3 regions of the Mesorhizobium sp. M6A.T.Cr.TU.016.01.1.1 genome follow, and region 3 is predicted to be linked to each of the others. Evidence: riboswitches for the same ligand, from Rfam matches in the RefSeq annotation. Region 3 holds a riboswitch; each other region holds the start of a gene.
The links. A riboswitch is a leader RNA that binds a small molecule or an ion and turns the genes downstream of it on or off. The one in region 3 is predicted to bind thiamine pyrophosphate.

Region 1 (7,774 bases), 1.2 Mb from region 3:
GCCGAGGAAGTCGTATGATGTTTGGCACCGGCTCAACTCGCTACCTCATTGGCAGCCGGCGAGCGAAAGCCAAGGGCGGCGGAAATCCGATGGGCGGCCTGGGCTACCATGTCGCCCAGTTCGCTTATGCGTTCTTCCGGCACCCGGTTTTCCGGGGCGGCGATGTTCAGCGCCGCGATTATCTTACCCGGTGCCACGAAAACCGGTGCGGTGATCGGCGCCGTTCGGGCCCAGGATGGCGAAAATCATGCCGCGCGGCACATCGAGATCGATACCATCGACGGCGCGCAGCTTGCCGAACGTTTTGACGAGGCCGCGGGCGGAAATGGCTGACTGGGCAAGACCCGTGGAGGACAAGCCCATAGGAGAAGTTTCGTTCATGCAATCATCCAGCAGTCGCGAAATAAAGGCCAATTTCGGCGCGATGGCTGTCGTCAATTCCTCGGCAGGCGCACGAGCTTATCGTCTGGCTTGTCCTCATGCTAGAGGCTCCAACCATGTACCACTACTTGGCCGCCGAGGCTGAAGAGCCGGTCAGATCATATGTCGGACGGATCTCTACTCATCGCTGGGTTTCTCATTCGATCACGGCGCAGGCCTGACGATTTCCGGCATCACCGGCAGGCTGGCTTTTGTAGTCGTCCTGTCCGCCGTGGATCATCAATGCCTTGCCTCGTATTGCCGTTTCTCCACCGTCCAGTTTGACCATGCTGTTGAAAGCCTGGGCACGCAAAACGCCGTCGGCGCCGACCCGCTGATTTGGCATGTCGCCCGCGTGCGGGCCTTTTCCAGTGAGATATCCATGTTCGGCATTCGTCGGATTGAAGTGCCCACCTGCCGAGTCATGGCCGGTCTGATGGTCGCACTTTCCGGTTTCATGAACATGGAACGCGACCCATTCACCCGCCGGCAGTCCTGTTACGTCCAACGCTATCAGCACACCCTGCGCTGTCTCGGTCAGCGTGGCCGTTCCGTTCTTCTCGCCAGCCATGTTGACGAATTCGGCTTTCGCGGTCGCGGTGTCCTGAGCCGCTGCAGGCATCGCGACCGCCAGCGCCAATCCTGTTGTTGCAAGCAAATTTTTCATCAGTTGGCCTCCGGTTGTACAAGGACCCCAAACAACAACGGGGCCTCTTCGTTCCATTTGGGAATGTCTCCGGCACGGCCGCCAGAGAAGCGGGTGATGCGTAGAACTCGATAGTCTCCGTGTATAAGTGAAGTTTCACGACGTTGGTTTACACCAATTCGAAGAGTTCCGCGGTTTGCCAACCTGCCAGCAGTATGATGAGAATACCAATGAGCCTGAGAAGCGTCTTTTCAACGATTGTTTTCACTACCAGTCCGGCCATCGGCGCTGCGACCACGCCGCCAAGGATCAAGCCGGCAACGGGGATTAGATTTTCCATCAGCCCCCCAGCCTCCTCCCAATGGCCCGTTAGTAACGCAAACAAGAAGGTCAGAGACACCGAGAACGTGATGAGGAACTCGCTGGCATTTACCGTGCCAATAACGTAGCGGGGCGTCCCGCCAAAACCGAGAAGCCCGGTCGTCACTATGGGTCCCCACCCGCCACCGCCTGCGGCATCGAGAAATCCACCACCAAGCCCAAGGGGAGGTACCACGCCTGCCGGGACCGGATTGCTTGGGATCCGCCGGAATGAACGGAACAGGAGCCAAGCTCCGACCAGCGCAAGGTATGTGGTCACATACGGCTTCATGACGGCTCCTTCAAACGAGGTGAGCACAAAAGCGCCGAGGACGCCGCCGATCACGCCAAATGGCATCAGCCGCCAGAAAAGCTTCCAGTCAATGTTGCGGTGATAGAGGTGAGCCGAACCTGAGGCCGCAGTGGTAAACAGCTCAGCAGCGTGAACTGAAGCCGAAGCGTGTGCAGGAGACACGCCAAACCCCAGTAGTGTTGTCGAGGAAACAACGCCGTAGGCCATGCCGAGAGCCCCGTCCACGGCTTGAGCTACAAACCCCACGAACGCAAAAAGAAGAAATTCTTGCATTTGGCTCTCCGATAAAAGCGCGGGTCGTAATTGGCGAAGAGGAACCCGCCGCGTGCAACATATGCAATTGCGTCTTCATGCTTCCACAATTCACTAAACGCCTGGCATCGATAATGGTGACGACGAACGGGAAACTGTGCGCTCGACCGACGCCTTTCCTCATATCTTCAAAGTCATGTAGACTCTCAAAATATTGAGAGCGATCTCGAACAGGTTGCCAGGTTTAGCACCCTCTTAAGTTGAAGCCGCGCATTAATCTACCGTCCTCGAAAGACCATGCCAATCGCTCAAGCGATGCTATCTTTGATGATGCCATGCGGTAGCGAGACGACCTGAGCGACCACTGCTGAGGCAGCCGCCTCTGACCTAGGGTTTCACGGGTCGTGACGCATACTTGCAGCTCCACCCTTTATCTGTTTAATTGCCGCCATCCACAGGGGTGCTCCGTATCGTCGGGGCTGAGAGATGGGCTGCAAGCCCGTAAACCCTAGAGCTGATCTGGATAATACCAGCGGAGCGAGGCGGGCGATGTTTTCTGGCGCACAGATTTTTCTTTTTCCGATGTCCGGCGATTTCGTGGGCCCGCCCGAGGACCATATCACGATCGACCTCACGGTCGCGGCCAACGGCCCGACCCCGCGCTGATCTTTCGCGCCGGAGGTCTCGCATGTCCCAGTCTTTCTCCGTTGCGCCGCGAATCGCAGCCTTGTTCGCCAAGGTCGGACCGGCCTTGCTATCGGTCGGCACGCTGGTTTTGGCTTGGGAGCTCTATGCGCGCATCTCGGGCATCTCGCCCACTACGCTGCCGGCGCCGTCACGAGTCCTCGCCCAAGCCATCCAGCAGCGCCAGGCGCTGTTCGACAACACCGTGCCGACCATCAGCGCCACATTGGCGGGTTTCGCCTGCTCGCTGGCCGTTGCCTTCATCCTTTCGGTGCTGATCGACTTCTTCAAGCCGCTGCGCCGCGCCCTGTTCCCGGTATTCATTATCAGTCAGATCCTGCCGCTGGTGGCGATTGCCCCCCTGGTCGTTCTTTGGTTCGGCTTCGGGCTGACGCCGAAGATCATGCTGGTCGCGCTCGTGACCTTCTTTCCCATGCTGGTCGCGCTGGTGCAGGGTTATGAATCGACGGATCGGGACATCTCGGCGCTTCTGAGTTCGATGGGCGCTTCCCGCATGCGCATTTTCCTGCTGGCCCGCCTGCCCTCCTCGCTGCCCTATTTCTTCGCCGGGCTGCGCATCTCGATCACCTATGCTGTGGTCGGCGCCATCTTCGCGGAATATGCCGGCGCGGCCAAAGGGCTCGGTATCTACATGCTCAACGCCAAGAACAATTTCCGGCCCGATCTCGTGCTCGCGGCCGTGCTGGTCAGCGCGTTGCTCACGCTGGCCCTGTTTGCCGCCACGGTGCTGATCCAGCGCGCCGCCATGCCATGGGAACGGCTCGATGCCGCGCGAAAATCATGAACAGGCGGCTGGAATTGCGCCAGATCAGCAAAAGTATTGGCGATGTCGACGTGCTTGCCGGCATCACCCTGCATGTCGAGCCGGGCGAATTCGTTTCAATCCTCGGCCCCTCCGGAGCCGGCAAATCCACGATCTTCAGGTTGCTGACGGGCGGTCTCGAAGGCCACGACGGCGGCATCGACTTCGACGGGCGGCCACTGGCCGACGCGCGCCGACCGTTTGCCTTCATGCCGCAGCACGACGCCCTGATGCCCTGGCGCACGGTTATCGACAACACCGCGCTCGGCCTGGAAGTCCAGGGCATGTCCCGTAAGGCGGCGCGCGACAAGGTGGCGCCGCTCTACGGCGAATTCGGCCTTGCGGGCTTCGAGCAAAAGTATCCGGCGCAGCTTTCGGGCGGAATGCGCCAGCGCGCCGCGCTGTTGCGTACCGTCGTTCAGAACCGCGCCATGCTGTTGCTCGACGAACCGTTCGGCGCACTCGACGCCCTCACGCGCACCGGCATGCAGCGCTGGCTTCAGACGATGTGGGACCGACACCGCTGGACCGTGCTGCTGATCACCCACGATGTCCGCGAGGCGGTCTTCCTGTCCGACCGCATCTATGTGCTGAGCGGCCGCCCTGCCCGCGTGCTGCGCGAAGTCGCCATACCTCTTCCGCGCCCGCGCAAGGATCTTGCCTCGCCGGAAGCCAGCGCCATCGAAGCCGACATCCTTCATACGCTTCTCGATCCACAGCCCGCCCAAAGGACATGACCATGCTTTCAAGACGCCTCTTCATCGCTGCCGCATTGATCACCGGGCTCGGACCCGTCACATCCGTCTGTGCCCAGCAGACTGTCACCGTCGCTCTCGACTGGACGCCGAACACAAACCATGTAGGACTCTATGTCGCCCGGGCGAAAGGCTTCTACGCTGAGGCCGGGCTCGACGTGCAGATCCTGCCCTATACCGACACTGCGGCCGGTACGCTGATCGCCAACCGCGTGGCCGATTTCGGTATACTGGGATCCATAGGATTGTTCACCCAACGCACGGCCGGCGCCGACCTCGTCGCTACCTACGCCATCATGCAGACGGAAACCGGCAGGCTGGCCTTCAATGCGGACCGCGCCGATATACAATCCCCCAGGGACCTGGACGGCCTGACCTATGGCGGTTTCGGCAGCGCCTGGGAGAATGCGCTGATCGGCACCATCATCCGCCATGATGGAGGCGAGGGCAAATTCGAAACGGTGACGCTGGGCACCTCTGCCTATGAGGCCTTGGCCAATGGCGCAGTCGATTTTACGCTCGAAGTCTACACTTGGGAGGGGATCAAAGCGGAGCTTGACGGCAAGGCCCAGCGCGCCTTCCGCTACGCGGATTTCGGCGTGCCCGACCAACACACCAATTTCATTGGCTCGAGCCGCGCCTACCTCGAGAAAAACGAGGACACGGCAACCGCGTTCATCGCCGCGACCAGGCGCGGCTACGCCTTCGCCGTCGAACATCCGAAAGAAGCGGCTGATATGCTGATCGGAGCAAACAGCGACGTGCTGACCAACCGTCCGTTGATCGAGGCATCACTGAAGGCGCTGGTCGACGGCCACTATCTGCAAAGCCCCGCCGGGGCGATCGGCACGATCGATCCCGCAAAGATGGAGGCTATCGGCGACTACCTGTTCAAGGCCGAAATCCTGCGCGACGGCGATGGAAACCCGGTCAGCGAACGACCCGATTTCGCAGCCTATTACAGCAACGCCTATCTGGCCGACCAAAAATGAGCCCGCCGCGGCTCATGCATCTCAATGCCGTGATCTTCGGCCTCGGCAGTCACGAGGCCGGTTGGCGCATGCCCGAAAGCGACCCGCTTGCCTCGACCAGCCTGGCCTACTGGGTCGATATCGCCCGGCGCGCGGAGGCTGCCGATTTCGACGCTCTGTTCCTCGGCGATGTGCTGGCCTTGCAGGGTGGCGCCGATCGGCATCTTTCCGACGCGATGGATCCGCTGCTGATCCTATCGGCGATCGCTGCCGTCACCAGCAGGATCGGACTGATCGGGACTGCATCGACCAGCTTCGATCACCCTTTCCACCTCGCCCGGCGCTTCGCCTCTCTCGACCACATCAGCAAAGGCCGTGCGGGCTGGAACATCGTCACCTCGTCCAACGTGCTCGAGGCCCGTAACTTCGGACTGGACGCCATGCCGGAGCATGACGAGCGCTATGCCCGCGCAGCCGACGTGGTCGACGCAGCCATAGCGCTCTGGCAAAGTTGGGCTCCCGATGCGCGGACGCCGGACAAGGCCGCCGGGCGATACTTCGATCCTGACAAGGTCCGGCCCGTCGATCACGCCGGTCCGTTCGTGCGCACCGCGGGCCCGCTCAACGTGCCGCGATCGCCCCAAGGTCGGCCGCTCCTGGCGCAGGCCGGCTCGTCGGAAGCTGGCCGCGCCTTCGCCGCCCGTTACGCCGACATCGTGTTCACCGTCCAGGCGACGCTGACGGAAGCGCAGGACTTCTATCGCGACATCAAATCACGAGCGGCCGACAGAGGGCGCAATCCGGACACGATCCTGGTCTTTCCGGGGATCGTGCCGATCGTCGCGCATACCAGGCAAGCAGCCGAAGAGCGGCTGGCAGAACTGAACGGCTCTGCCGTAACCGACCACGTACTTGCCAAGCTCGGCGAATTCCTTGGCGAGGATTTAACCAATGCCGATCTCGATGCGCCGCTACCGCCCCCGTTGAACACACGGCCGAACCAGTCCAGCCAGAGCCGGGTCGGCGTGCTGGTTGGAATCGCAAGGCGGGACAGGCTGACCCTGGGCCAGTTGCTCATGCGCCTCGCAGCTGGCCGCGGTCATCTGCTTGCCGTTGGAGATGGCCGCGATATCGCCGACACGATGCAGCAATGGTTCGAGGGCGGAGCGGCCGACGGTTTCAACGTCATGGCGCCCGTCATGCCCGGCGACCTGCAAAGCTTCATCGACGGTGTGATGCCTTTGCTGGAGCATTCGGACGTTTTCGACGCTGGCGGTAAGCGCACACTTCGCGAGCGATACGGTCTTCCAAGTCTCTAGGTCTGGAATCCAAACCCAATCCCGTTCGTCGATGAGAGCGCCGTAAGCCATCAGGCGCTACTTTGCCTACAGGTCATCACCGTCCATCGCCACATCGATTCTCCCACGCAATCCGGCTCGGTCAATGCGCCGGTGTCGACCGCTTCCACCGTTATGTCCCGCCCTTTCGAGAAGGCCGGAATTGACACCCTCGCATAGCCATGCTCCTGGCAGTCCAGACCTTCGAACAGAAAAAGCGTCCCAATGCTTCGTGGATTTTTCTCCTACTACCGCCCCTGGAAGGGTCTGTTCATCCTGGATTTCTGCTGTGCGGTTCTGTCTGGCATGCTGGAACTCGGGTTCCCGATGGCAGTCAAGGTGTTCGTCGACGAACTGCTGCCGACGCAGCAATTGCTGCTGATCCTTGCTGCGTCGGCCGGCCTGCTTGCCATCTATGTGTTGAACACCGGACTGATGGCGGTCGTGGTTTACTGGGGTCATATGCTCGGCATCAACATCGAGACCGAGATGCGCCGGAAGAGCTTCGATCACCTGCAGAAGCTCTCGTTCCGCTTCTATGACAACCACAAGACCGGCCACCTCATCGCCCGCGTCACCAAGGACCTGGAGGAAATCGGCGAGGTCGCCCATCATGGCCCGGAAGACCTGTTCATCGCGATCATGACTTTCCTCGGCGCCTTCGCACTGATGTTCCTGGTCAATCCGCAGCTTGCATTGATCACAGCGGCAATTGTGCCGCTGGTCGCCTGGGTGACAAGCCGCTATGGCGCGCGCATGACGCGCAACTGGCAGGCGCTTTACGGGCGGGTCGGCGATTTCAATGTTCGCATCGAGGAGAATGTCGGCGGCATGCGGGTGGTGCAGGCGTTCGCCAATGAAGACCACGAGCGTAATCTTTTCGCGCGTGACAATGCCAGCTACCGCAAGACCAAGCTCGATGCCTATCGCATCATGGCCGCCAGCACGTCGCTGAGCTACATGAGCATGCGGTTGATCCAGCTGGTGGTAATGATCGCCGGAAGCTACCTCGTGCTGCGCGGCGAACTTTCCAGTGGCGGTTTCGTTGGCTTCCTGCTCCTGGTCAATGTGTTCTTCCGGCCGATCGACAAGATCAATTCGGTGATTGAAACCTATCCGAAAGGCATCGCCGGATTCCGCCGCTATGCGGCTCTCCTCGACACTGAGCCCGACATCGCGGATCGGCCTGGCGCGGTTGATGCACCGACGCTCC
Region 2 (7,774 bases), 610 kb from region 3:
CAGGGAGCCTCCCAACCCTTCGACCAATTCGGTTGATCGAGCAGCGGCCCGACATAACGAACGTTATCGGGCAGAGAGTCGGCTGCAAAGTCGAAGGTCTGGCTGATCGCGAGCAAGTACCGATCGGCACGCTGGAACAAATCCACCGTCTTGTCTAAGCCGCAGAGGCCGAGGCCGGCGCGCGCCTCGTTTAAAAGTGGAAGGAACTGGTTCAAAAAGCACGCCCAGCCTTCGCTCGCCGCAGCGGCCGCGATCCGCTCTTTTGGCGTTTGCGGCTGCACGAACCCGCTGGTGATCGGCGGAGTCCCTGGGAGAGGGCGAAGGCTAACATGGGGTGCCAACATTGCGATAGGCACGCCCGCAGCTTCGGCGCCCAATACCGCACCGAACAATAGATCGATGGCAATGACAGCATCCGTCGGGATGCGGCCGATCTCATCCCGGATATCGGCCGCATAAGCTGGCGCGGGGCCGAACACCGCCTTTTGAAACCAGTCACGGATGTCCGAAGAGTCAGTCGGATCCGCGTCGATGCCTGTCGGGGCGCGCCGCCAGAACACGAATTCGCAGTCCGCCGAAGCCACTTCACTCTGCATCACTGGATCAGCCATGATGCGGACGCTATGGCCGCGCCGTTGCAGTCTTCGGGCCGCAGTCAGCAACGGACTCAGATACCCGACGTCCCCCAGGACGCAAGCAGGAAGCTATACACAACAACACCTCACCTTAATTGTGAATGGAACCGAATTCGTTCGAAATCAGGCGACCACCAACCAATACCTGACCGATGACGGTGACCCTCATGGCGAGGACGGGTATGACTCCGCTTTTCAAAGCGTAGCTCTCGCCCCCCGGCAGAATACCACCCAGGACCTTGATCGCACATCATGACGCACTCCAAAGGCCCCGCGTTCGCTGAGCTGACAGAGCGGCAGGACCAACAAGAAGCAGATTCCGTAGTATGCCACGATGACCTGGACTGGCGCACCGAGGTAGTTCAGGATTGAGCCAGGCGCGACCAAAACAAGGGCACGAATTGCGACTCTGGCAATGGCCTGTCTACCTGCAACCCCCGACTTCGGCGCCTTGCGACCGGTAATCAGGAGAATCGAAAAAACAGCCAATACGGCAAACAGGGCGGACGACCGCCCATGGGTTGGTTCCATCAGAAACCCGACTAGTCCTCCTTCGCCGGGGTCGGGACCGAGATGGGCGGCACACATCCCGAAGACAGCCAGGCCCGGAGCGAGGTCGATGCCGACCAGCCGATCTACGACCGACCCATGGCTCGCGCCGGCCATCGGGGAGTTCTCGGCTGGCGGTGCCTGTGCTATGCTGGGCTCCTTCCTTGGTTATGTCGATCGCGGGGTCCGCGACAGGAGAGCCGGTCGGCTGCTGCCGTCGTCTCACCCTCAAGGGTGCAAATCTCGTTCCAATCTGACGGATCGAGCCGGCGACAGAAGTTTATGCTTGCTGTTCAGCTCTTTAGCCGACGGCAAACAACACATCGGCTTACCAAGCCTGTGGCGCGGACCTGACAAACCCCACACAGCGTGTCGCGGGGCCGCCATCTTGAGGCAATGGCGGTGAACCGGCGAGATGCCAATCAGCGTGAGCGTACCTGGTATGTGGCCTGCATACGGGTGCGAGATATTCTGATTGTCCCCCACACCCTCAGGCGTCAAAAGACTCCTGGTTCAGCTCTATCGATCTGCGTCAGTATGAAATTCCCGAGCTGGAGCTTCGTCCTTTGCGCGTCGGGAAACGCAGCCGCTGGCCTCCCGGCCTAACGAGCAGTCTTCCGACATGTTTGCCGCCGAACAGCGGTGCATTGAGGAAAGTGCCCCACCGGTCGTCTGGCGCCGGCCCAGTTAGCACGACGCTGATCGGCTGGGCGACCCTCTCGATGTTGTCGTGACGTCAGAGAGCCACGTTGAGCATCCGGAGGTGGTCGGTGCCGGAGCGCGTCGGAGCGTCATCCTTCACAAGCTGATGGAGGAGCTTCTCACGGGCGAGCTCGCGGGAGAGACTAGACGCAAGCGCGTCCCGCGCGCGCGAACTGCTCGATCAACTGATCTCAGACGACGACGAATCTCGGCCAGATTCCAAAGAGAGGCCGCAGCGGCGCTTCGCGGGCTCGCGTTACCACAGATCGCAGAACTGTGATCTCGCCTTGTGCCCGAGATCGCAATCTGAGCTCGCGACGAAGCATATCGCCGGACGGGCCAATGCCTTCGCGATCATGAAAGGACGGGTCGACGCCACGATCAATTGGAAATCGGACGTGAATCCCACGCCTACGGTCCGCGAGGCGCATGTGCAGCAATTGCGCGATTACCTTTCTGCGACCGGCGCCGAACGCGGAGCGAGCGGCGAGGTCACCTGGATCCAACGGCGGACGCATTAGGCGCTCGCGATCAATAGTATCCTCAGGATCGATTGCAGCGCTTCCGAAGTAAGTACCGCCAATTAAAAGTCGGTTGCCTTTTTCCATCGCCGCCTCACACATCGTGTTGGGGCTGAAGAGCTACCTGCAAATCCTCGCAGCGGGCGCGGCCACATCCCTGATTTTACAAATTAACACGTCTTGATTTTTAGAAAATGCCACGTGCGATGATGGCGCCGCCAAAAAACAATGTCACGAGAGATGATCATGCCTGAGGTAAATGGTCCGCCAAAGTTTGGAACGGTATACCGGTTGAATGATGGATACACCAGGCCGGATAAGGGCTTCGGGTTCCGGACGACGAAACTAATCGACAGATACGCGCTGCGCTTGAGGAAACTGCATGCGCGTTACGGTTATGACCATCCAGGGATGCCGGACATGATCTTGAATAGTGACATTGCAGGCCAAAGAGCGGCCGAGGAGCTAGCAGAGGGCCTGAAATCGCAGGGCAAGCAGCAATACGAAGACAGGTCGAGGGAACGCGAACGAGATATGTCTCGTTAGGTCGCACGTTGCAGCAAGGGTGCCGTCGGAAGGCAATCCGCCGTGTCCTGAACGAGGTAACCTGCACTTTTCGAGAATTGCCACGGCGGTACCCTATTTTCGGCTGTGAAGCACACGAGACCCGCGACGTGAGACCCAGTTGCTCAATGCCCAGTTGCTCAATGAGCTTTCTTACGAATAAGGGAGAATTTCCGCGGCCGGACTCTCTCTGAGTGGGCGTGCATGACTGCCAACGGAAGGTCTTGCACGCACCCTTGCGATCTTGAGCAATGGTCGCCATGACTTTCTTCTTGCAGGCTTTTGAGTGGCCCAGCCTGCGATCACCAGACCCCACCGACTCTAAAGAGCGTGGCAGACGGGATAGTCGAGGTTGCCCGGGCACAATCACGCTCAAGGCTTGCGCCGCCCAGAGGACACGCTGAAAAGGCAGCATGGGGGCGCGAGCACGCCATTCACGAGAGATTCGACATGAAGACCATGCAAGAAAAAGACATTCCCGCATTCGTGCAAGCAGTTGTGGACGCCGGCTGCAACATTTGCGCGATTGGCAACTTGGGATACGTCTTTGGCGATGCTGATTTGACGCCGGCGCAACGGAGGGCCGTCGAGCCACAGCTGCGTAGGATTGCTGAAATCTACGGCCAACGCGATCATCTCATGGACGAGATAGCTGTATATCTGCGGTCGATCGGACGCCATGTCGAGGTTGAGCCGAAGACAGGTGTTTCCTGATGGCCGCGATCGCGTTCCGTAGTCGCCATTTCTATTGGGTAACGAGAAGCCGTCTTCCAACATCTGAATCATAAGGGAGGTGACCCGCAAGGCCGCTCTCGAGACCGCAAGTCTGAGCCGCTGACGCATGGCGATAACCAGACTGTCCGAACTGGGCGGCGATATTCTTCGCGTCGATGCCTTCCTCGACCAGGTCGCGGTAGGCGGCGATCTCATCTACCGCATGCATAGCCAAGCCAGGGAAGTTTTCGGCAGGGGAATTCAGACTGGAGGGCACGGCCGACCCGGCCGCCAACGACCCCGCAGGGATTGCCATGTACGGCAACGCCAACAGCAGGCGGATCAATACTCGGATAATGGCGGCCGGATATGTAGCGATCGATCGCCGCACCAACATGTCAATGCAATAGCTTAGTTGCTTTCAAAGGCGGTCGTACGATCTGCAAGCAAGCTAAACGATTGCGTCAACTCTTCCTCGCAGAGCGAAAACTCCGCGGCCCACGCGATTTCTCTGCTGGAACAGCGGCACATCCTCAGCGCCAGGACACGGCCGCCGCCGTCGGGTTTTACGAAGCCGGTGATTGCATAAGTTGCCCGCAAGATGTCATTGGTATCGGGAACGCCGCCGATGCTGCATCCTGAATCGAGCGGCCGCCCGCACCTGCCAGCCCGACGACCAGATCATTATCTGCAACTCCATCTACCTGGACGAGGTGCAAATCACCTCGCTGAAGCCGCGAATCGTCACCTTCGACCAGGATAACCACATCCGTGACCGCCTGAGCTACTCGGTCGATCCGACGCACATGGCCGATACAGTTTCTCCATCCTTCACGAAGCGAAAGAGGCTTTGGCCATTCCAGCCCTGGTCTCCGGGGCGTGACTTGTCCCCGATGCATGCGCGAGCTCTCCGCCCGGTTTTGACAGGCCGCCGGTCATCGCCACCGGCCGAAGGCGCCCGAATGCGCTTGACAAGATAGCGTCGGCCCGTCCAACCTGACGCATTCACCAGGGGAGTCCCGGCAAGGGGCTGAGATACTGCTTGCTTTCGCGGCGCAGTGACCCGTTGAACCTGATCCAGTTCATACTGGCGTAGGGACGGTGCAAGCGCTTTGCGGGAATTTATGCCCGAGGTCCTGTTTCGGCAGGTCGACAGAAGCGTCTTTTCATCCTTCCGGCACAGAACTGGGTCTCCAATGCATGAGCAAAGGAGCCTCAAGATGAATGCCCTCACCCCAGCCGTGTCGACGGGACCGCTGCCCGCCTCACGCAAGATCCACAAATCCGGCATCCTCCACCCGCAGATCAAGGTGCCGGTGCGCGAAATCTCCGTCCATCCGACAGCGGGCGAGCCGCCCGTCACCGTCTACGATCCGTCCGGCCCCTATACCGACCCGGCTGTCGAAACCAGCATTGAAAACGGTCTTGCCCGGCTTCGCCACGAATGGATCACCGCGCGCGGCGATGTCGAGGCCTATGACGGCCGCCACGTGCGGCCGGAGGACAACGGATTTGTGACCGGTGAGCGCCTGACGCCGGAATTTCCCATTCGCAGCCGGCCACTCAGGGCCAAGGCAGGCAAGGCGGTGACCCAACTTGCCTATGCGCGCGCCGGCATCATCACCCCCGAAATGGAGTTCGTCGCCATCCGCGAGAACCTCGGCCGTCAGATGTCGCGCGGCAAGCTGCAGCGCGACGGCGAAGCCTTAGGCGCGGCCATCCCCGATTTCGTCACGCCGGAGTTCGTGCGCGATGAGGTGGCACGCGGACGCGCGATCATTCCCGCCAACATCAATCATCCCGAGAGCGAACCGATGATAATCGGCCGCAATTTCCTGGTGAAGATCAACGCCAATATCGGTAACTCGGCGGTCACCTCCTCGATGGCCGAAGAGGTCGAAAAGATGGTCTGGGCGATCCGCTGGGGCGCCGATACGGTGATGGACCTGTCGACCGGCCGCAACATCCACAACATCCGCGACTGGATCGTGCGCAATGCGCCGGTGCCGATCGGCACGGTGCCGCTCTACCAGGCGCTGGAGAAGGTGGGCGGCATCGCCGAGGATCTGAGCTGGGAGGTCTATCGAGACACGCTGATCGAGCAGGCCGAACAAGGCGTCGACTACTTCACCATCCATGCCGGTGTGCGGCTGCATTACATCCCGCTGACCGTCGACCGGGTCACGGGCATTGTCTCGCGCGGCGGCTCAATCATGGCCAAATGGTGCCTGCACCATCACCGCGAAAGCTTCCTTTACGAGCACTTCGCCGAAATCTGCGACATCTGCCGGGCCTATGACGTGTCCTTTTCGCTCGGCGACGGTCTTCGTCCCGGCTCGATCGCCGACGCCAATGACGCAGCACAATTCGCCGAGCTGGAAACGCTTGGCGAGCTGACGCAGATCGCCTGGGCGAAGGATTGCCAGGTAATGATCGAAGGCCCCGGCCACGTGCCGATGCACAAGATCAAGGAGAACATGGAAAAGCAGCTCGCCGTCTGCGGCGAGGCGCCCTTCTACACGCTTGGACCGCTGACGACCGACATCGCCCCGGGCTATGACCACATCACCTCGGGCATCGGCGCCGCCATGATCGGCTGGTTTGGCACCGCCATGCTCTGCTACGTCACGCCGAAGGAGCATCTCGGCCTTCCCGATCGCAACGACGTCAAGATTGGCGTGATCACCTACAAGATCGCCGCCCATGCAGCCGACCTGGCGAAGGGCCATCCGGCCGCGAAAGTCAGGGATGATGCCCTTTCCCGCGCGCGCTTCGAGTTCCGCTGGGAGGACCAGTTCAACCTGTCGCTCGACCCCGAAACCGCGCGCTCCTTCCACGACCAGACCTTGCCCAAGCAGGCGCACAAGATGGCACATTTCTGCTCGATGTGCGGGCCGAAATTCTGCTCCATGCGTATTTCTCACGACATCCGCGCCGAGGCACAGAAAGAGGGCATGGGGGCAATGGCGGCGAAATATCGCGATGGCGGCGATCTCTACCTGCCGGTAGACGAGACCGGCGTACGGGTCATGCCAGAGGCGCCGGAAGCGTCATGAGGGTGCTGGTCAAAGGGGCCGGCGTTGCCGGCCTCACCGCGGCCTTCGAACTCACCGCCCGCGGCGCGACGGTCACAGTCGCCGAGATCCGGCATGGCCTTGGCGGCAATGCATCGTGGTTCGCGGGCGGCATGCTGGCGCCATGGTGCGAGTGTGAAAGCGCCGAGCAGCCAGTGCTGGATCTCGGACGCGATGCCGCCGGCTGGTGGGATGCAGTTCTGTCCGGCCAGTTGACACAGGCCGGAACGCTGGTTGTTGCTGCACCGCGGGATGCGGGCGAGCTTGACCGGTTCGCCAGCCGCACGTCCGGCCATCGGCGTGTCGATGAAGACGAGATTGCACTCTTGGAACCCGATCTCGCCGGCCGCTTCCGGCGCGGACTGTTCTTCCCCGATGAGGCTCATCTCGACCCGCGCCAGGCGATGGCGGCACTTCATGACAAGCTTGCAGCCATGGGTGTCGAATTCCACTTCGGCACCGACGCCCGGCATGTTTCCGGCTTCGATCGTCAGATCGATTGCACGGGGATGGCGGCAGAAGACGACGGGCTGCGCAGCGTTCGCGGCGAGATGCTGATCCTGCGCACGCCGGACATTTCGCTGTCACGCCCGGTCCGGCTGCTTCATCCGCGCTTTCCGCTCTACGTGGTGCCGCGTACCGATCACCGTTTCATGGTTGGCGCGACGATGATCGAAAGCCAGTCCACAGGACCGGTCACGGCGCGATCGATGATGGAGCTGCTGGGTGCCGCCTATGCCCTCTATCCGGCCTTGAGCGAGGCCGAGATCGTTGAAACCGGTGTCGGCGTCCGTCCGGCCTTTCCCGACAACCTGCCGCGCGTCGAAACGAACGGCGAGATCATAGCAATCAACGGGCTCTATCGTCACGGCTTTCTCCTCGCCCCCGCCATGGCGCGCCAGGCTGCCGACCTGGTTTTCAGTCAAAACAGAACCAAGGAGCTTGCCCATGAAACTAATGGTCAACGGCGAAGCGCATGAGGTTGCCGCCACCACGCTGGCGGAGCTACTTGCCG
Region 3 (7,774 bases):
ACCGCCTCGCGCTTCTGGTCGAGTGTGGCGATCTCCAGATTGGTGCCGAGCCGCACCGTGCCTGAGTCCGGTTTCAATTCGCCGGTCAGCATCTTCAAGAGCGTCGTCTTGCCGGCGCCGTTCGGCCCGACCAAGCCGACGCGGTCGCCGCGCTGAATACGGGTCGAGAAGCCCTTGACCACGGTGAGGTCGCCAAAGCTCTTCTCGATGTTCTTGGCCTCGATCACCAGCTTGCCGGATTCGGCGGCGTCGCTGGCCACCATGGTCGCCGCGCCCTCGGCGCCGCGATGGCCACGAAAGCGCTGGCGCATGGTCTGCAACTCGCCGAGCCGGCGCATGTTGCGCTTGCGTCGCGCCGTCACGCCATAACGCAGCCAGTGCTCCTCGCGCACGATCTGGCGGCCGAGCTTGTGCTGCTCGCGCTCTTCTTCTTCCAGCACCGTGTCGCGCCATTCCTCGAAATGGCCAAAACCCTTGTCGAGACGGCGGGTCTGGCCGCGGTCGAGCCAGACGGTGGCGCGTGACACGCGCTCGAGGAAGCGGCGGTCGTGCGAGATGACAATCAGCGCCGAAGAGGTGCGGGCAAGCTCCTCCTCCAGCCACTCGATGACCGACAGGTCGAGATGGTTGGTCGGCTCATCGAGGAGGAGAATGTCGGGCTCCGGCGCCATGACGCGGGCAAGGGCAGCGCGCCGCGCCTCGCCGCCGGACAGATCGTTCGGTCGTTCCTCGCCGGACAGGCCGAGATGCTCCATCAGATAGGTGGCGCGGTAGGGGTCATCGGCGGGTCCAAGCCCCGCCTCGACATAGGCGCGGACGCTGGCGAAACCATCCATGTCTGGCATTTGCGGCAGGTAGCGCACTGTCGCCGAAGGCTGGCGGAACATCTCGCCGTCCTGCGGCTCGATCAATCCCGCAGCGATCTTGAGCAACGTCGACTTGCCCGAGCCGTTGCGGCCGACCAAAGCGATCTTGTCGCCCGCCGACGCTGTCAGTTCCGCCCCGTCGAGCAGCGGCGTGCCACCAAAAGTCAGCTTTATCCCGTCGAGATTGAGAAGTGGCGGCGCCATGTCAGCTTTCAGGTAGGGGAAAAGGATGGGCGAGCAACAGCGCGCGGCCGCTGCCCAGCGCGATTTCGAGCCGGCCCTTGACCTCGTTGGAAATGGTCAGCGATGAGCCGAACGCGACCTCGACGTGGTTCAGCGGCCATTTGGCGCCGGTAACGGTCAAGCCGGAAAGGTCGGAGAAGCCGAGGATCGAAAACAGCGTGCTGTCGGCGTAGTCGAAGCCGGTCTTTCCGGGAAGCAAGGGGATGCCTTCCTGGGCGCCGCTGGTCAAAAGCACCTCTATGCCTGCCTCGGCCAGCCGGATGCTGAGCGCGAGGTGCAGGAAGGCGTGGTCGGTGCGCTTGCCGCCGAACGCGCCGGCGAGCACGAGCCCGGTCGCGCCGCGTTCGAGCGCAGCGGCGATAGCCAGCTCGCCGTCGGTCTTGTCCTTTTCTGCCGGAAACACCTGGCGGGGCACGGCGGCCAGATCGTCCGGCAAGTCCGCCGGCACCGAATCGAAGTCGCCGACCCAGAGTTCCGGCGTCAGCTCCAGCGTCCGGGCATGGCCGATGCCAGCGTCGGCGGCGATGACACGGGAGCCTTCGACCTGGCGGTCGACCAGCGGCGTGCGGATAAGATCGCCGCCAAGCAGGATGGTGAATTTGCTCATATGCGTGGCCCTTACCAGCCCTGCTTGCGAAACGGAAGGCCGCGCTCCAGATGCCCTGCAAACTTCAGCTTGCGCAGCACTTCGGCCGGGCCTATGTGTCGAAACGCTCTAACGGGGTGCTGGACGTGATCTTCGCGGACCAGCTGAGAGGCAACCATGCCAACCCGCTGAACCTGATCCGGTTTGTACCGGCGGAGGGATTAGACGTTTCGGACAGCCCGACGCCTCAATTCCTTTCAATGTGAACGAAGGAGGCGCCGATGCGCACGTTTTCATACTCTCTTGTTTCGGCAATGCTGCTTGCCGCGTCCGTTCTCGGCACCGGGCCAGCATCCGCGCAGGAGAAACTCACCGTCTATACCTATGAGAGCTTCACCGCCGACTGGGGTCCAGGCCCCGCGGTCAAGAAGGCCTTCGAGGCGGAATGCGGCTGCACTCTCGATTTCGTTGCGGTCGCCGACGGCGTCGCGCTGCTCAATCGCGTCAGATTGGAAGGGGCCGCGACCAAGGCCGACATCGTGCTCGGCCTCGATACCAATCTGACGGTGGAAGCCAAGGCTACCGGCCTGTTTTCGCCGCATGGCCCGGTATCGGACGTCAAGGTGCCGGGCGGCTGGAGCGACGATATTTTTGTGCCGTTCGACTATGGCTATTTCGCCGTCGTCTACGACACCGAAAAGCTGAAGACCCCGCCGAAGAGCCTGAAGGAATTGGTCGAGGGCGATGCCGATGAGAAGATCGTCATCCAGGATCCGCGCACCTCGACGCCCGGTCTCGGCCTGCTGTTGTGGGTGAGATCGGTCTATGGCGACAAGGCGCCGGAAGCCTGGGCCAAGCTCAGGGCAAAGGTGCTCACCGTGACGCCGGGCTGGAGCGAGGCCTATGGCCTGTTCACCAAGGGCGAGGCGCCGATGGTGCTGTCCTACACCACGTCGCCGGCCTATCACATGGTCGCCGAAAACACCGAACGCTATCAGGCGGCGTCCTTCGAGGAGGGCGAGTACCTGCAGATCGAGGTTGCCGGCATCACCACGACTGGTGCGAAGAACCCGCTGGCGGAAAAGTTCCTGGCCTTCATGACCGGTCCGAAATTCCAGAACGTCATTCCCGAGACCAACTGGATGTTTCCTGCCGGCAAGACCGACAAGCCGCTCAACCCAGCCTTCGACAAGCTCGTCAAGCCGACCAAGGCCTTGCTGTTCAGCCCCGAAGAGGTCGCCGCCAACCGCAAGGCCTGGGTCGACGAATGGCTGGCGGTGATGAGCAAGTAGCTTCTGATTGACGATGATCACTCTACGGCGCCCCCCTCTGTCCTGCCGGACATCTCCCCCACTTGGGGGGAGATCGGCCATCATGCCGGCTTTCGCCAATCTCCGACATTGCCGGAATGAGCGGAGCGCTGAACCTGCCAATCTCCCCCCTCGTGGGGGAGATGTCCGGCAGGACAGAGGGGGGCGCGAAGGAACGCAATCCTCGCTAAGAATCTCGAATCTGGTGGTCTAGCGTGCAACGCGCGCCATCATCGGATTCCCGCGTCACAGCTGGCATTCTCGCGCTTGCGGCAATAGCACTTTTGATCGGTGGAGCGTTCGCCGGGCTCATCGTCGAAGGCGCCCGCGACCCGTCCGGCGCCGCGTCGGCCTTCGACCCCTATCTCTTCCGCGTTGTCCGTTTCACCTTATGGCAAGCGCTTCTGTCGACACTGCTGTCCGTCCTGCCGGCGCTGCTCGTTGCGCGGGCGCTGTCGCGGCATCCGTGGTTCTTTGGCCGCGGCCTGATCCTGCAGCTCTTCGCCGTGCCGCTGGCGCTGCCGGCCATCGTCGCCGCGCTCGGCATTCTGGCCCTCTATGGCCGTGCCGGCTATTTCGCCGGCCTGCTCAGCGCGATTGGCGGTCAGGGTTGGCCAGGCATATACGGCCTGTCCGGCATTCTCGTCGCCCATGTCTTCTTCAATCTGCCGCTGGCCACGCGGCTGTTCCTTGAAGCGCTGGGGACAGTGCCGGCCGACCAGTGGCGGCTGGCGAGCCAGCTCGGCATGGGCGCCAGACCGGCCTTCCGGCTGATCGAATGGCCGACGTTGCGCGCGGCATTGCCGGGCGTCGCCGGGCTTGTCTTCATGCTCTGCATTACGTCCTTTACCATCGTGCTCACGCTGGGCGGCGGGCCGCGCGCGACGACGCTGGAGGTCGCCATCTACCAGGCACTGCGTTTCGATTTCGATCCTGCCCGCGCGGTGACGCTGACACTGTTGCAGATCGCGCTGACCTTCGTCGTGGTGCTGGCATTGATGCGGCTCGGCGCCAACACTGTCGGCGACGCCAACCTGCCGGTGGCGCCGCGCCGGTATCTTTCGCCCGGCATCGCCGAGACCGTGCTGAACGCCGCATTGATCGTTGTCGCTTTGCTGTTCGTCGCCGGGCCGATGGCGGCCACGGTGATGTCGGGCCTTGGCGCCGATCTCGGCCGGCTGGCGGGCGAGAGCGCGGTGCGGCAAGCGACGCTGACCAGCGCCATGCTCGCCTTGCTGGCGGCGCTGCTTTCGGTGGGGCTGTCGCTGTCGCTCGTCATGGCACGACGGGCGCTGACCTTGCCCCGTCGCGTCGGCGCCAAGACGCTGCTCGAACACGCCACCGATACCGGCGCCGGCTTCGTTCTCGTCGTGCCGCCCATCGTCATCGGCGCCGGCTGGTTTCTGCTCCTGCGCACCGTCAGCGACATCTTCGCCATCGCCCCTGTCATGGTCGTCGCCGTCAATGCGGTGATGGCGATGCCGTTTGCCATCCGCGCCATTCGTCCCGGCTATGATGCGGCTAGCGAACGCCACGAGCGGCTCTGTTTGCTGCTTGGCATCTCGGGCTGGAGCCGGTTCCGTCTGGTTGACTGGCCGTCGCTGCGGCGGCCGCTCGCCACCGGTTTCGCCTTTGCCATGGCACTGTCGCTCGGCGATCTCGGCGTCATCGCCCTGTTCGGCAGCGATTCCCTACAGACACTGCCTTATCTCTTGCTGGCGCGCATGGGCAGCTACCGCACGTTGGATGCCGCAGGCCTAGCGCTGCTGCTCGGCCTGGTCTGTCTTGCGCTTGTGCTGGCCGCGGACTGGCTGGGGCGGGGAGAAAAATCATGATGCTCAACAGCGCTGAAAACGGCACGGCCGTGCGGCTGGAAAAGGTTTCGTTCAGCTATGGTGAAGCGCCGTTTTTGTTCGATGTCGAGTTCGCCGCCTCGAAGATCACCGCGATCATGGGGCCGAGCGGCTCGGGAAAGTCGACGCTGCTCAATCTGGTGGCCGGCTTCGAGACGCCGCGATCGGGCCGCGTGCTGATCGGCGGCGCCGATGTCGGCGCCAAACCGCCTTCGGCGCGGCCCGTGTCGATGGTGTTCCAGGAAAATAATCTCTTTGCCCACCTTTCGGTCGAACGAAATGTCGGCCTCGGCCGCTCGCCGTCACTCAGGCTGACCGAGGCCGACCATGTCGCAATCACGGGGGCAGTCAAGCGCGTCGGCCTTGCCGGAAAGGAACAGCGCCTGCCGCGCGAACTCTCCGGTGGCGAGCGGCAGCGTGTCGCGCTCGCCCGCGTCCTGGTGCGCGACCGGCCGGTGCTTTTGCTCGATGAGCCGTTCGCCTCGCTCGGGCCGGCCTTGCGCGATGACATGCTCGATCTGGTAGCCGGCGTCCATGCGGAGCGGCGCATGACGGTGCTGTTCGTCACGCATCAGCCGGAAGACGCCCACCGTATCAGCCAGGACTTGGTGTTCCTGGACAATGGCACGGTTGCCGCGACGGGGACTGTCGCCGATTTTTTTACCAAGGCTGGACCGGTAGCCTTCCGGCGCTATCTCGGTGCAGGTCCGTTTGGCCAGGGATCACGAGATGTTGCCCGGAAGCGGACATAATTTACGGCCAAACCGGCTTCACGCGACGTGGCGTTTGCTTGCCTTGGTCAAAGTAGTGTGGCTAGGTCCTCCGATACTGGTCCGGCACAGGCTGTGATTTGCCACTACGGTGCAGCGCGTGCTCGTGGGCGCGAAGGACGCTGTGGCAGTTTGATTTTTGCGCATGATCCTTTCTGAAAATCGATGCCCGATTTTCGGGGTCATGTGCCGAGACCCGAAAGGAAGCTGTTCTGCCGACCGGCACCGACAGAGTGAGAAGGAAACCGCTGGCGCGCTTCCTCGCGCTGGCCGGCTTTGCCATGGCGCTGGCAAGCTGCCAGATGTTCACGCCTCCGGACGTTCAGGAATCCGGCTTCCAGCCTTCCAGCAAACCGATCACGGTCGACAATGTCGCCGCTAACAGCAAGCTCGCCGAAATGGCGAAGGCGCAGCATCCGCGTATCCTCGCCACCTATGGCGGTGAATATTCCGATCCCAAGCTCGAGCGCATGGTCGCCAAGGTCGTCGGCCGCCTGACCGTGGTGTCGGCCAACCCGACCCAGACCTACCGCATCACCATCCTCAATTCGCCCAACGTCAACGCTTTCGCATTGCCGGGCGGCTATCTCTACATCACGCGCGGCCTGTTGGCGCTGGCCAACGATTCGGCCGAGCTCGCCGCGGTGATCGCGCATGAGATGGGCCACGTCACTGCCAACCATGGCTTGCAGCGCCAGCAGCTTGAGGCCGAGGAGGGGTTTGCTACGAAGGTCGTCTCGGATGTGCTCGGCGACAGCCCGACCGCCAAGGCGGCACTGATCCGCGGCAAGCTGCGGCTTGCCCAGTTCTCGCGCAATCAGGAGCTGGAGGCCGACGGCATCGGCATCAAGTCGATCGGCGAGGCGGGCTTCGATCCCTTTGCCGCCGGCCGCTTCCTGCAGTCCATGTCGGCCTACACCGATTTCCGCTCGATCAGCGGCGCCACCGACGCCAGCCTCGACTTCCTGGCGACGCACCCCAACACGCCGCAGCGCATCGATCTGGCGCAGCGCCATGCCCGCCAGTTCGGCGCGCCTGGCGTCGGGACGCGCGACCGTGACCCCTTCCTCGCCGGTATAGACGGCCTGCTCTATGGCGACACGCCGGAGGAAGGCTATGTGCGTGGCGAAACCTTCCTGCATCCGGGGCTCGGCGTGTCATTCTCGGTGCCCGGCGGCTTCATCATCGACAACTCGGCCGCGGCGGTGACGGCAACCGGGCCGGGCGACATAGCGATCCGCTTCGACGGCGTTTCGATCGACAAGAGCCGCCCGCTGACCGACTACATCCGCAGCGGTTGGGTGGCTGGTCTCGACGAAAGCAGCGTGCGCCAGGAAACGATCAACGGCAACGAGGCGGCGACGGCGCATGCCAGCGCCGAGGGCTGGCAGTTCGACATCGCGGTGATCCGCGCCGGCGGTCAGGTCTACCGGCTGTTGACGGCAGCCCCCTCCGCCAGCACCTCGCTGGACGCCGTGGCGCGCTCGGTCAGCGGCTCGTTCCGTATCTTGAGCGCGGCCGAGAAAGCGGCGCTGAAGCCGCTGCATATCCGCGTCGTCACGGTGCAGCCCGGACAGACCATGGGCTCGCTCGCCGCGCAGATGGTCGGCGTCGACCGCAAGCTCGACCTGTTCAGGGTGCTCAATGCGATGTCGCCCGGTGCAGCCGTTTCGGCCGGCGATAAAGTCAAGATCATCACCGACAGGTAGGGTGTGTCGATATTCAGGTGATGCCGGCCTGCAAACGGCAGTTTCCTGCGCTTCCGGTGCTCACGTACTTTGAGTACGCTCCGCTCCGGTTCTCGGAAACCACCGTTTTCGGCTCGGCCTAACCTGAATCTCGACACACCCTAGGCGGCTGTCGCCAGAAACTCGGGGTTTTGCTTCACCAGCGCTATCTTGAGCTTTTCCATGGCGCGTGCCTCGATCTGGCGGACGCGCTCCTTGGAGATGCCGAGCGCCTCGCCGAGCGCTTCGAGCGTCGCGCCCTCGTCGCTCAGCCGGCGCTCCTCGATGATCCTGAGCTCGCGGGCGTTGAGCGCGCCGAGCGCCGTTTTCAGCCAGACAGAGCGGCGTTCGACATCGATCGTGTCACCCACGACCTCGTCCGGCAGAGGATCGTCAGAAACCAGGAAATCCATCCGCTC

Region 1: linked by a shared signal. The riboswitch ahead of EJ075_RS18085 (ABC transporter permease) and the one ahead of thiB (thiamine ABC transporter substrate binding subunit) in region 3 are both predicted to bind thiamine pyrophosphate.
Region 2: linked by a shared signal. The riboswitch ahead of thiC (phosphomethylpyrimidine synthase ThiC) and the one ahead of thiB (thiamine ABC transporter substrate binding subunit) in region 3 are both predicted to bind thiamine pyrophosphate.

What each region holds. Positions count from the first base shown of each region.
Region 1 is NZ_CP034452.1:3,781,610-3,789,383, reverse strand. It holds gene EJ075_RS18110 (adenylate/guanylate cyclase domain-containing protein) at 1-18, shown strand, start outside; gene EJ075_RS33745 (hypothetical protein) at 184-438, opposite strand; gene EJ075_RS18095 (superoxide dismutase family protein) at 578-1,087, opposite strand; gene EJ075_RS18090 (sulfite exporter TauE/SafE family protein) at 1,236-2,012, opposite strand; TPP riboswitch at 2,438-2,550, shown strand; gene EJ075_RS18085 (ABC transporter permease) at 2,680-3,480, shown strand; gene EJ075_RS18080 (ABC transporter ATP-binding protein) at 3,474-4,235, shown strand; gene EJ075_RS18075 (ABC transporter substrate-binding protein) at 4,232-5,245, shown strand; gene EJ075_RS18070 (LLM class flavin-dependent oxidoreductase) at 5,242-6,543, shown strand; gene EJ075_RS18065 (ABC transporter ATP-binding protein) at 6,787-7,774, shown strand, end outside.
Region 2 is NZ_CP034452.1:3,234,700-3,242,473, reverse strand. It holds gene EJ075_RS15620 (nucleotide disphospho-sugar-binding domain-containing protein) at 1-611, opposite strand, end outside; gene EJ075_RS15610 (hypothetical protein) at 3,422-3,685, shown strand; partial or broken gene EJ075_RS15605 (aspartate 1-decarboxylase) at 4,312-4,568, shown strand; TPP riboswitch at 4,686-4,802, shown strand; gene thiC (phosphomethylpyrimidine synthase ThiC) at 4,906-6,741, shown strand; gene thiO (glycine oxidase ThiO) at 6,738-7,739, shown strand; gene thiS (sulfur carrier protein ThiS) at 7,708-7,774, shown strand, end outside.
Region 3 is NZ_CP034452.1:2,629,091-2,636,864, forward strand. It holds gene EJ075_RS12580 (ABC-F family ATP-binding cassette domain-containing protein) at 1-1,070, opposite strand, end outside; gene EJ075_RS12585 (thiamine diphosphokinase) at 1,072-1,716, opposite strand; TPP riboswitch at 1,819-1,933, shown strand; gene thiB (thiamine ABC transporter substrate binding subunit) at 1,977-2,987, shown strand; gene thiP (thiamine/thiamine pyrophosphate ABC transporter permease) at 3,221-4,840, shown strand; gene thiQ (thiamine ABC transporter ATP-binding protein) at 4,837-5,610, shown strand; gene EJ075_RS12605 (M48 family metalloprotease) at 5,910-7,337, shown strand; gene EJ075_RS12610 (RNA polymerase factor sigma-32) at 7,478-7,774, opposite strand, start outside.